3 regions of the Aeribacillus sp. FSL K6-3256 genome follow, and region 3 is predicted to be linked to each of the others. Evidence: riboswitches for the same ligand, from Rfam matches in the RefSeq annotation. Region 3 holds a riboswitch; each other region holds the start of a gene.
What was found. Region 3 has a riboswitch for S-adenosylmethionine ahead of NSQ84_RS05415 (methionine biosynthesis PLP-dependent protein). Riboswitches for the same ligand answer to the same signal wherever they lie in the genome.

Region 1 (4,423 bases), 170 kb from region 3:
ACGGTCAACTTCATCAATATATTCATCAAACGATTGGACATGTCCCCGTCTGGAGGATGAATTTCCTTGTCCTGGCAAATCCCCCATGACAACATGGTACCCGTTTGTTTGCCACTTTTTTATCAGCCATTTGTAACGTCCATGATGTTCTCCAGCTCCATGAATGATGACAATCGCAGCTTTAGGAGTAGAACTTACCCATTTCCACATAATTAACTCCTTTCCGAACATGACGGAAAATTTGTTATAATATGAAAAAAAGAAAAGGATGGTTCCCATGGTTATTTATCCATATAAAGACAAAAAACCTATAATTAGCGATTCGGCTTATATAGCTGATTTTGTCACAATCACCGGCGATGTTCAAATAGGAGATGAATCAAGCATTTGGTTTCAGACGGTTATTCGCGGTGACGTCGCCCCAACTATTATTGGAAATCGGGTCAATATTCAAGACCAATGCTGTCTGCACCAGAGCCCAAATAAACCGTTAATTATTGAAGATGATGTAACCGTCGGCCATCAAGTTCTGCTCCATAGTGCGATTGTGCGGAAAGGAGCTCTAATTGGAATGGGTTCGATTATTCTGGATGGAGCAGAAATCGGAAAAGGCGCTTTTATCGGTGCAGGCAGTCTTGTCCCGCCAGGCAAAAAGATACCTGAGAAAACTTTAGCATTCGGAAGACCCGCCAAAGTGATTAGAGAATTAACAGAAGAAGATCTTCAAGATATGGAACGCATCCGTCGCGAGTATATCGAAAAAGCTCAATATTATAAAAATATTGCTCGTATGAACAACATATAAATTGCTTATAAAAACATTTTAAAACTTTCTCTTTCAAATGTCATTCTTTACCGGGCAGCTTCATGTATTTTTAAAATTTTGTAAAATTTTTATTAGATTTGTTGAAGTTTACATAAATATGAGAGAAAATTTTTTATAAGAATTTTTGCTTTTTGAAAAGAGGAACTTTAACATGGGCAGACTGCTGAATCAGCTTTACCAATTTGAGTGCAAGTTGTTCAAACTGATTAATTCGCATTTTGAACGAAAAGGACTGAATGTTTATTTTCGGTATGTTACTCATTTAGGAGGGGCTGTTTTTTCAATTGCAACATGTTTAATGCTGATGTTATTTTTTAATGAACCTGTAAAAACTGTTGCCTTGGCAAGTTCAGCTGCTCTTTTTTTCAGTCATATTCCGGTTTTCATTGTGAAAAGAATTTATCCACGCAGACGGCCTTATCTTACATTATTTGAAACAAAAGTGTTAGAAAATCCGTTAACTGACCATTCATTTCCTTCTGGACATACGACAGCTGTATTTTCAGTGGCTACACCATTTTTGCTCTTTTTTCCAGCCTTAACATGGATTTTGCTTCCTCTCGCATTCAGTGTGGCACTATCAAGAATTTTTCTTGGCCTACACTACCCTTCAGATGTGCTGGCGGGAATAGTTCTAGGAGCTTCAGCAGGCACCATCTGTTTTGTCGCATTCGGACCGTAAAAGCAAAAAGGTGTCTAATGCATGCATCGCATTGGACACCTTTTTTATTTTACAAATATTGATGAGCTTGTTCGCGCAAAGCTTCCGCTTTATCTGTGCGTTCCCATGGCAAATCTAGATCGTTGCGTCCGAAATGACCGTAAGCAGCTGTCTGTTTGTAAATCGGGCGGCGCAAGTCAAGCATTTTTATAATGCCAGCTGGGCGCAAATCAAAGTTATTGCGAATTAATTCAACTAAAACATCTTCGCTTACTTTGCCAGTACCGAACGTATCAACAGAAATAGAGACAGGTTTCGCTACACCAATTGCATAGGCCAGCTGAACCTCGCATTTGTCTGCAAGTCCGGCTGCGACAATATTTTTCGCTACATAACGAGCCGCATAAGCTGCAGATCGGTCTACCTTCGTCGGATCTTTTCCTGAGAAAGCTCCTCCGCCATGGCGCGCATAGCCTCCGTAAGTATCGACAATGATTTTTCGTCCCGTTAATCCTGCATCTCCTTGTGGTCCGCCAATAACGAAACGTCCGGTAGGGTTGATGAAATATTTTGTTTCTTCATCGATCAGTTCTTTTGGCACAACCGGATCAATTACTTTTTCTTTAATATCCTGCTTAATTTGTTCTAAAGTTGCCTCCGGATGGTGTTGAGTCGATATGACAATTGTGTCAATTCTAACCGGCTGTTCATTTTCATCATATTCTACCGTAACTTGCGTCTTTCCGTCCGGACGCAAATAAGGAATTTCTTCGCTTTTTCTAACTTCTGTAAGCCGGCGTGAAAGCTTATGGGCAATGGAAATCGGGAGAGGCATTAATTCCTTCGTTTCATTGCATGCAAAACCGAACATTAACCCTTGATCTCCAGCGCCAATCGCTTCAATTTCTTCATCAGTCATTTGTCCTTCTCGCGCTTCTAAAGCTTTATCCACCCCTGCAGCAATATCGGGTGATTGCTCATCAATTGATGTTAAAACAGCACAAGTTTCAGCATCAAAACCGTATTTAGCTCTCGTATAGCCGATCTCTTTGACCGTTTCTCGCACAATTTTTGGTATATCCACATACGTGCTTGTCGTAATTTCTCCACTGACTAATACAAGTCCGGTGGTGACAGATGTTTCGCAAGCTACACGTGCGTTCGGATCTTTTTCTAAAATGGCATCTAAAATCGCATCTGAAATTTGGTCGCAAATTTTGTCCGGATGCCCTTCCGTTACGGATTCAGATGTAAACAGACGGCGCTTTTTTGTCATTTACTGCTTCCTCCTCAAACTTAAAATGATGTTTATGGAGTGCTACACTCCTTGACATTGACACGGAACTCATTCCCTCACCACTGTTGTAAACATATCAAAATTTCGTACGATAAGAAAAACTTGGCTAAACGAGATTTCTCTTATACATAGAAAAAACCTTCCCTGCCAGAGGAAAGGTTGTTATAAACATCATTGCCTTTCACTCTTATCGTTCAAGGATATAACCTTGCATCAGGTTAGCACCATTGCTCGTCTATGAATATGGAATTCTTTCGCATCATGTTGTATGTCCATAGAATACCGGGATTTTGAAAGCCATATTCTACTGTCTTCTTTCAACGAGCCGGTTGCTGGGCTTCATAGGGCCTGTCCCTCCGCCAACTCGGGATAAGAGTATCCGTTCAAATGTATATCATACAGGAGCAAAAAAGTACTTGTCAACAATAAATAAAGCTTCTCTGTAATTTTCCAAATCATCTGATATCCATTATTTCAGTATCAGCTGATCAATCATGATTCGTATGATGCCCAAAAATGAAGGCAAAATATATAGTAAAAACATTATTTTCAGAAATCGATAAATAGGATGGATTATTTTTGCGAATGTGTTATACTATTTCTATAAAACCATTTCAAATATGCAAAAAAAGGATGGTATGTATATGAATATTGTAGATGTATCAAATGAATTAGCTTCGTTGATCAGCGGACCAAATGCATATCATAATTTACCAGTCGCACGACTTGTAGAAAAAGTTTTAGCTAGGAAAGAAGGTTTTTTAACAAATACAGGTGCAGTTTCGGTTACAACAGGCAAATATACCGGCCGGTCACCAGAAGATAAATTCATCGTTGAAGAAGATTCTGTCAAGCATTTAATTGATTGGGGACCCGTCAACAAGCCAATTTCATCAGAAGTTTTTGAAAAACTGTACTTAAAAGTCATACAATATTTAAAAAATAGAGATGAAATTTATGTTTTTAACGGATTTGCCGGAGCTGACAAAAAATATCGTCTTCCAATTCAAGTGGTCAATGAATTGGCGTGGCAAAATTTATTTGCTCGCCAACTGTTTATCCGTCCGAAAAGCCAAGACGATTTAAAGGAGCATAAAAATCCGTTTACGATTGTTTCCGCTCCTTCCTTTAAAGCAGATCCAGCTGTGGATGGAACGAACTCAGAAGCATTTATCATTATTTCTTTTGAAAAGAGAATAATCCTGATCGGCGGAACTGAATATGCAGGCGAGATGAAAAAGTCTATCTTTTCCGTCATGAACTTCCTGCTTCCAGAAAGAGATATATTTTCAATGCACTGCTCCGCCAATGTCGGTCAAGAAGGCGATGTCGCGCTCTTTTTCGGTTTATCGGGAACAGGCAAAACAACACTTTCCGCCGATCCAAAACGCCGATTAATTGGTGATGATGAACACGGCTGGTCTTCATCTGGTATTTTTAATATTGAAGGCGGCTGTTATGCAAAATGCATCGGTTTGTCTGAAGAAAAAGAACCTCAAATTTATAACGCGATTCGATTCGGTTCCGTTTTGGAAAACGTTGTGGTTGATGAATCGACACGAATTCCTGATTATGACAACTCCTTATTAACAGAAAACACCCGTGCGGCTTATCCAATTGAAGCGATTGACAATATTGC
Region 2 (4,423 bases), 1.7 Mb from region 3:
AATGTTTCGAAAGATTGATAAGGAATAGAAAATTCTTGACATTTTTTTGATAAATAATCACGTGCAATAACTGTATCTGCAATCTTCGCGGCTTCTAAATCTGTGACGGAATCCCCGATGATGATGGAATGAGTGTCAGCATTTGCAATTTGCCGAATAATTGTCGGTTTGCAGCACCCACAATTTTGGTTGGGACACTTTTCATCACACGTATAAGGCCAATGAATGGTGATCGTTTCTCCGCTAAAATCCGCTTTATTGCAAAACAGTGCGGTAATAGAATCAAAAGGCTGCAACAGCGGTTTAATAAAAAAATCGATTCCGCCGCTGACAATGTATAAAGGAATGTTCATGTTTTTCGCATAATGAACAAAGTCGCGAAATCCTTCCCTTATTTCTGCAGTTTCTAAAATATAGTGAATGATGTCACCCTTTAAAGAAGATGGAAGAAGTGCAAACATCTTGCCGACTCCTTCCTGAATACTAATCGACTGGGAAAGGACGCCATCCTTCAATTGCTCCCACTCTTTTGGAGCGAAACGCTTCATGATGCTAACGATGTTATCTTTTTTTGTCACCGTTCCATCAAAATCACAAAATATTACTGGCTTCAATTGGACGGTGCCTCCTTCCATCCCCAGAGCCGAATTGCTTCTTGTAATTCTATGTCTTCAGCTGCTTCATTAAGGGGAACACCCCGGGAAACAGCGTCAACTGCCTGACGGAAAGCTTTTCCTCCGCCTTTAGCACCTTGCGGGTGACCGTGAACACCGCCTCCTGCATTAATGACACAATCTTTTCCAAAATCATGAATTAAAATGGGAACAAGACCCGGGTGAATGCCAGCAGATGGAACAGGAAAAACTGGTTTTAAAACTGATTCCTTCACCAATTCTTCTTTCACTTTTAAAACTTTGTCACGCTCCAATGCAACGCTGCCATATGGTGAAGGGAACAACGAAAAATCTGCTCCAGCAATTCTTATCAATTTTCCAAGCAATAAGGAATGAGAGAGCCCATATTTTTCGGATGAAGTAAACGATCCGCTAAACGCCGGATGAGCCATAATTGGGAGGGCGATTTCATCATCTTCCCTTAATGCTTGCAGCACATCGAGGCCATATGTAAAAACATTAAATAGCAAAATATCGGCACCTAATTCTTTTGCTTTTCTTGCCTTATCTTTCAATTCAAATGTTTTTCCCGTCAAATTGACCGCATACAAAGTTCGGTGCCCTTTTTCTTGATACACGTTATCAAGAACTTTTTTGCCTTCCTTTATTCTTGTTTCAAATGATGTGAGCGAATTTTCAAAAAGTATTTCGTCATCCTTTACTAAGTCGACGCCCCCGAGAGCCTGCTCCCGCAATTGGGCAAGAAGGTAATCCATATCACGTCCAATTACACCTTTAAAGATGCTCATCACTAACGGTCTGTCGTAAACGCCAAGTTTTTCTCGTAACCCCTGAATTCCAAATCGAGGACCTGGAAAATACCGAAAGATCTCATCGTCAAACTGCAAATCTAGTAATTTTATTTCTCCATCTAGTGATAATTTTCCAAAAGTTGTCGTTAAGATGGCAGGAATGTCTTTAGAAAAGTTTTCTCCCGGAAAGCGAATGTGAAGCTGTGCAATCGTTTTGCCGGAGGATGGATCCTCGCCTGTTTCTTTTATCTCAACCACTTGTCCTTTATGCTTTTTTAACTGCTCTTGCACTAAAAGAGGAAGGTCAGTCCACGAACCTACCGTTAATCCAAGAGCAATGCCTTCTGCTTTTTTTTCTAAATCTTCTCGTTTCGCAATGATTTGGTATACTGCTGTTACGTGACCCATTTTTTCAATCCTCTTCATTCAGATTTTTTTATATAAATAAAACCTCTTCAATAAGAAGAGGTTTTTTGTCAAAACAACTTCTTATCTTTCAACATCTCTGTTGGGAGAATTAGCACCGTGCTCATCATATGAGTCGGTTGCCGGGCTTCATTGGGCTCATCCCTCCACCTGCTCTTGATAAGAGTTTTATTATTAACTTTATAATTCTTATTCGTTTACTTGGATTATGCCACTATCCTTCCCCTCTGTCAACACTTTTTTACATCATATTCGATTCAAATTCGCTTACATTTTTCTGATGGCATGCTACAATTATTTAATGGTGCAGTTTACAATTTGAGGTATTTTCCGGAACTTGAGGTTGAGCCAAAACAGGAAAGCCTAAAAAAAGAGGACGAAAAAAGAAGGTACAACATCTTTTTAACGTCTTCCGATCGCATCATGCTAGATTACTAGACTTAGAAAAACTGGTTGAATTACGCAATTATAACGTTACTGGTTATCGTGAGACAATTTGTTTCTTGTACCGTTATTGGTTATGTTGCTTTTTGAATGATCCAGAAGAAGCCTTAAAACAAACGCTAACGTTTAATTTACAGTTTAATGAGCCTTTAAGAAGATCCACCAGAAGCGCTGAAAAGGCCTATTATGCACGGAATAACGAAGAAGCAAACCGAATAGCTAGAGAAAAAGGGTATCCTGGCGCTGGATATAATATCAGCAATAAAAAATTAATTGAATGGTTAGATAAGATATAACAGAGGACGAACAACGCCATTTAAGCACGATTATAGATGCGAATGAAAAGCGGAGAAGGAAACAAAAACGCCGGGAAATGGGCGTAAAAAGCCGTGAGGAGTATTTAAAAGAACAGCGCAATAAAACGGATAAGAACTTAGAAAAACTTAGACAAGCAATTGAGTTGAATCCTGATTTCTCGAATTACAAATTAGCTAAATTGCTAGGAATAAGTGAATCGTATGTAAGGAAAGGATGTTATATGTTATTTACTGGAACGGATGATTTAATTAAAAACGAGGATCGATCAATTAAAGAACATGATGTTTTATATTCTAGAATTAAACCTTTATCTTCACAAAAAATGGAAGGGTTAGTGGTGTACTTTCAACCCCATTGATGAAATTAAACCGTTTCTCAACTGAACAATTAATAGAAGTTTCATATAAAGTTAGGGAAATCCACGGTATGGTACACAAATGGATACCAGAGACAGTTATTGATGATACATTTATTAAGCAATATGTTGAATCATTTACTGTTGCCTTTGAACAGGAAATCACTGTACTTCCAAGGACATTTTTACGTGAATTTATATTCGTATTAGACGCTGCAAAAGAGGGGAACGATGTCCATTCTCTTTTAAATTATTAGTCCTAGTACTGTAGAAAGAATTAAACTGGATTTAAGTCAGTATTTTGGACACCAATAAGTGAAATTTAATTTTGATCTCATTGACATCGCTTGTCGCTTGACATGGAGCCTCTGCGGGCGTGGTGTTATGCGAAGGGTGAAAGGGGCAATGAATTCTTTCGCATGGCAAATAAGCCTACCACACCCGCCACTCCATGTAAAGCGGATGCTTGTAAAATTGTGAAGAGCACTACGCTGCCCTTTGATACTGTCTACTGTTTCTTGTGGCGTCATATAGCCCAGGCAGCTATGAATCCGTTTCCGATTGTACCAGCCTTCTAAAAATTCGAATAAGGCTCTTCTGGCAGCTTGAAAGTTCAAATAGTTGATTCTATAGATCTCTTCCTTTTTCAGAATTGCATGGAAAGACTCAATGCAGGCGTTATCGTATGGGCAACCTTTTTTTACTGAAGGAGTGTTTGAACTGCTTCTTTTCCATGTATTCTACAAATTTCTCGCTTGTATACTGGGATCCCAAATCAGAATGCAAGATCAATCCCGGACCTGGACGTTGTGCCTGATAAGCGTTTTCTACTGCCTTTAAAGCCAGTTCAGTCGTCATGTGACGGTCAAAAGCGTAACCAACAATCTTTCTGGAATGTAAATCCATTACGGAAGCCAAGTAGCACCAACCGTCTCTCAAAGTATGAATGTACGTAATATCCGTAACCCATTTCTCGTTGATGGTTGTCGTTGAGAAGTCCTGGTTCAGCAGGTTATCGTGTTCTTCCATCTTGCCCTTATTGGAATGGGGGCGATACTTTTTTCTGATAATGGAATAAATGCCTGCAGCCTTCATCAAATGCTGAACCCGTTTCAGGCTGACTTTGAGCCATTCTTTTTCAAGCATATGGTGGATCTTCGGTTCTCCGTATCTCTGCTTGCTTTCCGTATGGATTTTTCGTATTCTGTCTGTCAGCTCCCGGTTTTCCGTTTTGTTTTTGATTCTGTTTTTTGTTTGGATTGATAGTAGGTACTTCTCGGCACGCCAAGGACCGTACACATGGTTTTAAGGTCATAATGGTGTCTGGCTCTTATCTCGTCAATCATGGATATAACAGTGGTTTGAATCTACTTCTTTGCGAATATGACCATAGCTTTTTTAAAGATTTCATTTTCCTCTTTCAGCCGATGCAATTCTTTTTGCAGGTTCAGAAA
Region 3 (4,423 bases):
AGCGCTAGGGGATCAGGTAGAGATTGAATATAAAACTTTTCCGGATGGCGGTGCTTTTATGACAGCGTTGAAAACCGGCGAAATTGACGCCGGGCTTGTCGGTCCAGCTCCTGTCATGAATAACTATTCTAATGGTGCAGACGTGAAAATTATTGCCGGTGCGTCATCTGGGGGTACTGTCGTCGTAGCAAGCAAAAAAAGCGGAATCGAAAGCTTAGATGATATTCATAATAAAACATTCATTACTCCTGGTGTCGGCTGCACTCACGATGTCCAATTTGAAACGTACTTGCAAGATTACGACATTGCTTCATCAAGAATCGGCGGCACATTAAAGCATACAACTGGAAACCCGGCACAATATCAAGCTTTCTTTGAATCGGGAAAAGTGGATTTAGCCGCTGTGCCTGAGCCTTGGGCTTCATTATTAATAAAAGACGGGGCGAAAGTGATTGTCGATACGAAAGATATCGCCTATGGCACAACGCTTCCGAACACTGTTTTAGTGACGAGCAACAAATTTATTAAAGAAAATAAAGATTTAGTTCAAAATATTGTCAAAGCCCACAAAAAAGCAGTCGACTTCATCAATAAAAACAAAGAGGAAGCACGCGATATTGCCATTCAATCGATTAAAGAAATAACAAATCAAGAGCTTGACCCAGAAATTATCGACAGCGCTTGGGAACGTGTCCGCTATACAACCGAAGTGGATGAAAAAGTTCTTCAAGACTTTTCTAACTCTTCTTATGACTTGAAATTTTTAAAAGAAAAACCGGATCTTAAAGGTCTTGTAGATACAAGCTTTTTGAATTAAGCAATAAACCCCCTATACAGAAGCTTTTTGATATTATGCGGCTTCTGGATAGGGGGGGTTATTTTGTTGATGTAAATTCAAGATGGAGCAGTTGTTAAAACAGGGCTTATCCCAAAAGTTGTTTATGACTATGCCTGTATATTGGGATTCTGTTGTTGTGAGAGCTTTTTATTCAAATCGCTCGAATAAGCTCCCGTTTTTTCACATTGTTTGGAGCTGTCCAGAAAGTCAAAATCCATTGAAAACGAAAGATTATAAACATTGATATATCAACATTTCTAAAACATTAAAGGGGCGTCTATAAGCCGGAAAATCGACTTATTAGACAGCGCCTATATGAATTTCAATTTCTCCATTTGGGCCGTATTTTTCAAAATCATATGTGTAAGCACGCTCTACTTAAACCAGTTTCTTCTTGCTTCCAAATCTTACTCCAAGTTTTAAAAATGCCTTGTTCGTCCGTTGTATCTACTTGAAAAACTTTATTTTCATGTTCCTCGAGATTTCAATTAAAAGCTTCCCCATTATTTTCTTCAATTGCAATGCTTAATAAATAATCTCCTCTGTAGTCGCTTTCATAATCATAATAAATTCCGTACACATTGTTTAGATGATGTTCTAGTTTTTAGAAAGCGTTTTCTCACATAATTTTGATTTGCCCCATCATTTGCTCGTCATGAAAATTATTGGTTCGTATGCTGTCGATTATATACAGCATCATAAACAGTCTTTCCTTTCCATAATATTGATAAAAAAGAGAAGGCGCATCAGTAAAGAATGTTCAGCAAATTTTCCAACGGCACGTTTATGTTCATCTTTTTTGCTTCCCAGCTTCACCTGCAAAACAAATATCGCATCTTCGTTTTCTGTTCAGCTGCTTTATGGAGTACGGGTTCGTTTGACAGAAGTTGGCGAAAAATTTATCAAACGATTAGTTTGCCAATTCAATCGTTTCATTTACTGTTTATTAAATTCTCTTAAAATTTTCCAATTCCTCTAAAGAAGATCACCTCGTTCACAATTTTTCTCCAAATACGACAGCTTCCGAATTGGATATTTATATTTTAAAATCTATTAAAATTTGGGAAGCCTCAGGGGAAAATAAAACCACTTTCATTGAAATGATGGAGGATCAAAGGTGATCCATACAAAAAAATTTCCCTTTTGGCTTTCGCAAAAAAACATTTCAAGAATCGACGGATTATTTAAAGAATGTTCTTATTTTTCTTTAGTTTTACTGAAAATAAATCAAAGTTATCGGAATTGTTGGCAGGAAACGTCTTGAATTTTTTTTAAAACTGAGGTAAAGTTATACCTATCAAAAGTTCATATCGGAATTCTTATCGAGAGAGGCGGAGGGAACTGGCCCGAAGAAGTCTCAGCAACCGGTACAAGGACGGCGGCATGATAACCTTTGTACCAAGGTGCTAAATCCAGCAAGCATTTTGCCGTAAGATATGCTTGGAAGATAAGAAGGAGCCAAACAATAAACGCCTTCTTCTTATGAAGAGGGCGTTTTATTTTTAAAGCCTCCTCTACAGGCAATGAAAGCAGCACATTTTTACTAACTAAAAAAGGAGGAAAGTCAAAGATGAATATTGAAACAGTTTTGGCCCAATTAGGAAATCGAAGTGAAGCTCTTACAGGAACAGTAAGCGCCCCCATTTATTTGTCCACAGCCTACCGGCATAAAGGAATAGGTGAATCAACAGGCTATGATTACACTCGGACAAAAAATCCAACGAGAGAGCTTGTCGAGGACGCCATAGCCAAATTGGAGGGAGCCGATCAAGGATTTGCATTTTCTTCCGGAATGGCAGCGATTCAGACGATTATGGCTTTATTTAAAAGTGGAGATGAACTGATCGTTTCAAAAGATTTATATGGCGGGACATACCGCTTGTTTGAAGAAGAGTGGCGCAAATACGGTCTTTCCTTCCACTATGACGATTTTACGTCTCGCGAATATACGGAATCATTAATAAACGAAAATACTAAAGCGATTTTTCTAGAAACGCCCACTAATCCGCTTATGCAGGAAACATCGATTTCCTCGTTGGCGGAATTGGTCCGGAAGCACAATTTGCTGCTGATCGTTGACAATACGTTCTACACACCTGTTTTGCAGCGTCCGATTGAAGAAGGAGCGCATATCGTGATTCACAGCGCAACGAAATATTTAGGCGGTCACAACGATGTCCTTGCCGGCCTGGTCTGTGCAAAAGGGAAAGAAATTTGCGAAAAATTAGCCATGCATCAAAATGCAATTGGTGCGGTATTATCTCCTTTTGATTCGTGGCTGCTGCTTAGAGGAATGAAAACTTTATCATTGAGAATGGCCAAACATCAGGAAAATGCAAGGGAGCTGGCGGCATATTTAAAAGAGCTTCCTGAAATTGATGATGTATTATATCCTGGCAGAGGCGGAATGCTTTCCTTCCGTGTGAAAAAAGAAGAATGGGTCAACCCGTTTTTGCAGAATCTGAAATTAATCTGTTTTGCGGAAAGCCTTGGAGGGGTAGAAAGCTTTATAACGTATCCAGCTACCCAAACACATGCGGACATTCCGGAAGAAATCCGAATTCAAAACGGTGTATGTAACCGGCTTCTCCGTTTTTCTGTAGGGATTGAAAGTGTGGAGGATTTGAAGGAAGATCTCAAGCAGGCATTGCAAGCAGCTGCGAAAGGGGATTTACTAAATGCATGACCAATGGAGCTTTCAAACAAAATTGATTCATAATAAACATAAGGTTGACCCGACAACTGGTGCTGTCAGCGTGGCGATTCAGCAAGCGTCAACGTTTCATCAGCAAACATTGGATGAATCTCCTGAATTTGACTACAGCCGTTCAGGAAATCCAACACGAAAAGCGTTGGAAGAGGCGATTGCCGAACTGGAAGGCGGAGTGAGAGGCTTTGCGTTTGCTTCTGGGATGGCCGCTATATCAACAGCTTTTCTTTTACTTTCTTCCGGTGATCATGTTTTGGTCACAGAAGATGTGTACGGCGGAACATACCGGATCGTTGCAGATGTTTTATCGCGCTTTGGCATTGAATATACGTTTGTCGATATGACGGACCTTGATGCCGTAAAAGCAAATATACGTCCGAACACAAAAGTGATTTACATTGAAACGCCCTCGAATCCGCTGTTAAAAGTGACGGACATTCGAGCAATTGTGCAGCTTGCAAAAGAAAACGGCTGTTTAACATTTGTTGATAATACATTTATGACTCCGGCTTTGCAAAGGCCTCTCGATTTAGGGGCCGATATTGTTTTACATAGTGCAACAAAATTTTTGGCAGGTCATAGCGACTGTTTGGCAGGATTGGCAGTTGTGAAAGATGAAAAGCTTGGCGAAGAGCTTTACAAACTTCAAAATGCCTTCGGCGCTGTTCTCGGCCCGCATGATTGCTGGCTTGTATTAAGAGGGTTAAAAACACTTCATGTGCGGCTGGATCAATCCGTCAAAACAGCTTCTCAATTAGCAGAATTTTTGAAAAAGCACCCTGCCATTAAAAAAGTGTACTATCCAGGTCTTCACGATCACCCAGGGTCAGATATTCATTTGCGGCAAAGTGTCAACGGTGGAGCGGTTTTATCGT

Region 1: it holds a riboswitch for S-adenosylmethionine, as region 3 does, so the genes downstream of both, metK (methionine adenosyltransferase) here and NSQ84_RS05415 (methionine biosynthesis PLP-dependent protein) in region 3, are expected to answer to the same signal.
Region 2: it holds a riboswitch for S-adenosylmethionine, as region 3 does, so the genes downstream of both, NSQ84_RS15535 (2,3-diketo-5-methylthiopentyl-1-phosphate enolase) here and NSQ84_RS05415 (methionine biosynthesis PLP-dependent protein) in region 3, are expected to answer to the same signal.

What each region holds. Positions count from the first base shown of each region.
Region 1 is NZ_CP150188.1:933,963-938,385, reverse strand. It holds gene NSQ84_RS04625 (alpha/beta hydrolase) at 1-210, opposite strand, end outside; gene NSQ84_RS04620 (gamma carbonic anhydrase family protein) at 278-805, shown strand; gene NSQ84_RS04615 (phosphatase PAP2 family protein) at 978-1,508, shown strand; gene metK (methionine adenosyltransferase) at 1,558-2,763, opposite strand; SAM riboswitch class I at 2,969-3,160, opposite strand; gene pckA (phosphoenolpyruvate carboxykinase (ATP)) at 3,429-4,423, shown strand, end outside.
Region 2 is NZ_CP150188.1:3,220,410-3,224,832, forward strand. It holds gene NSQ84_RS15530 (2-hydroxy-3-keto-5-methylthiopentenyl-1-phosphate phosphatase) at 1-635, opposite strand, end outside; gene NSQ84_RS15535 (2,3-diketo-5-methylthiopentyl-1-phosphate enolase) at 611-1,834, opposite strand; SAM riboswitch class I at 1,913-2,018, opposite strand; gene NSQ84_RS15540 (hypothetical protein) at 2,383-2,592, shown strand; gene NSQ84_RS15545 (hypothetical protein) at 2,670-2,972, shown strand; gene NSQ84_RS15550 (BREX system ATP-binding domain-containing protein) at 2,972-3,226, shown strand; partial or broken gene NSQ84_RS15555 (IS3 family transposase) at 3,476-4,423, opposite strand, start outside.
Region 3 is NZ_CP150188.1:1,102,763-1,107,185, forward strand. It holds gene NSQ84_RS05410 (aliphatic sulfonate ABC transporter substrate-binding protein) at 1-817, shown strand, start outside; SAM riboswitch class I at 2,155-2,292, shown strand; gene NSQ84_RS05415 (methionine biosynthesis PLP-dependent protein) at 2,409-3,524, shown strand; gene metC (cystathionine beta-lyase) at 3,517-4,423, shown strand, end outside.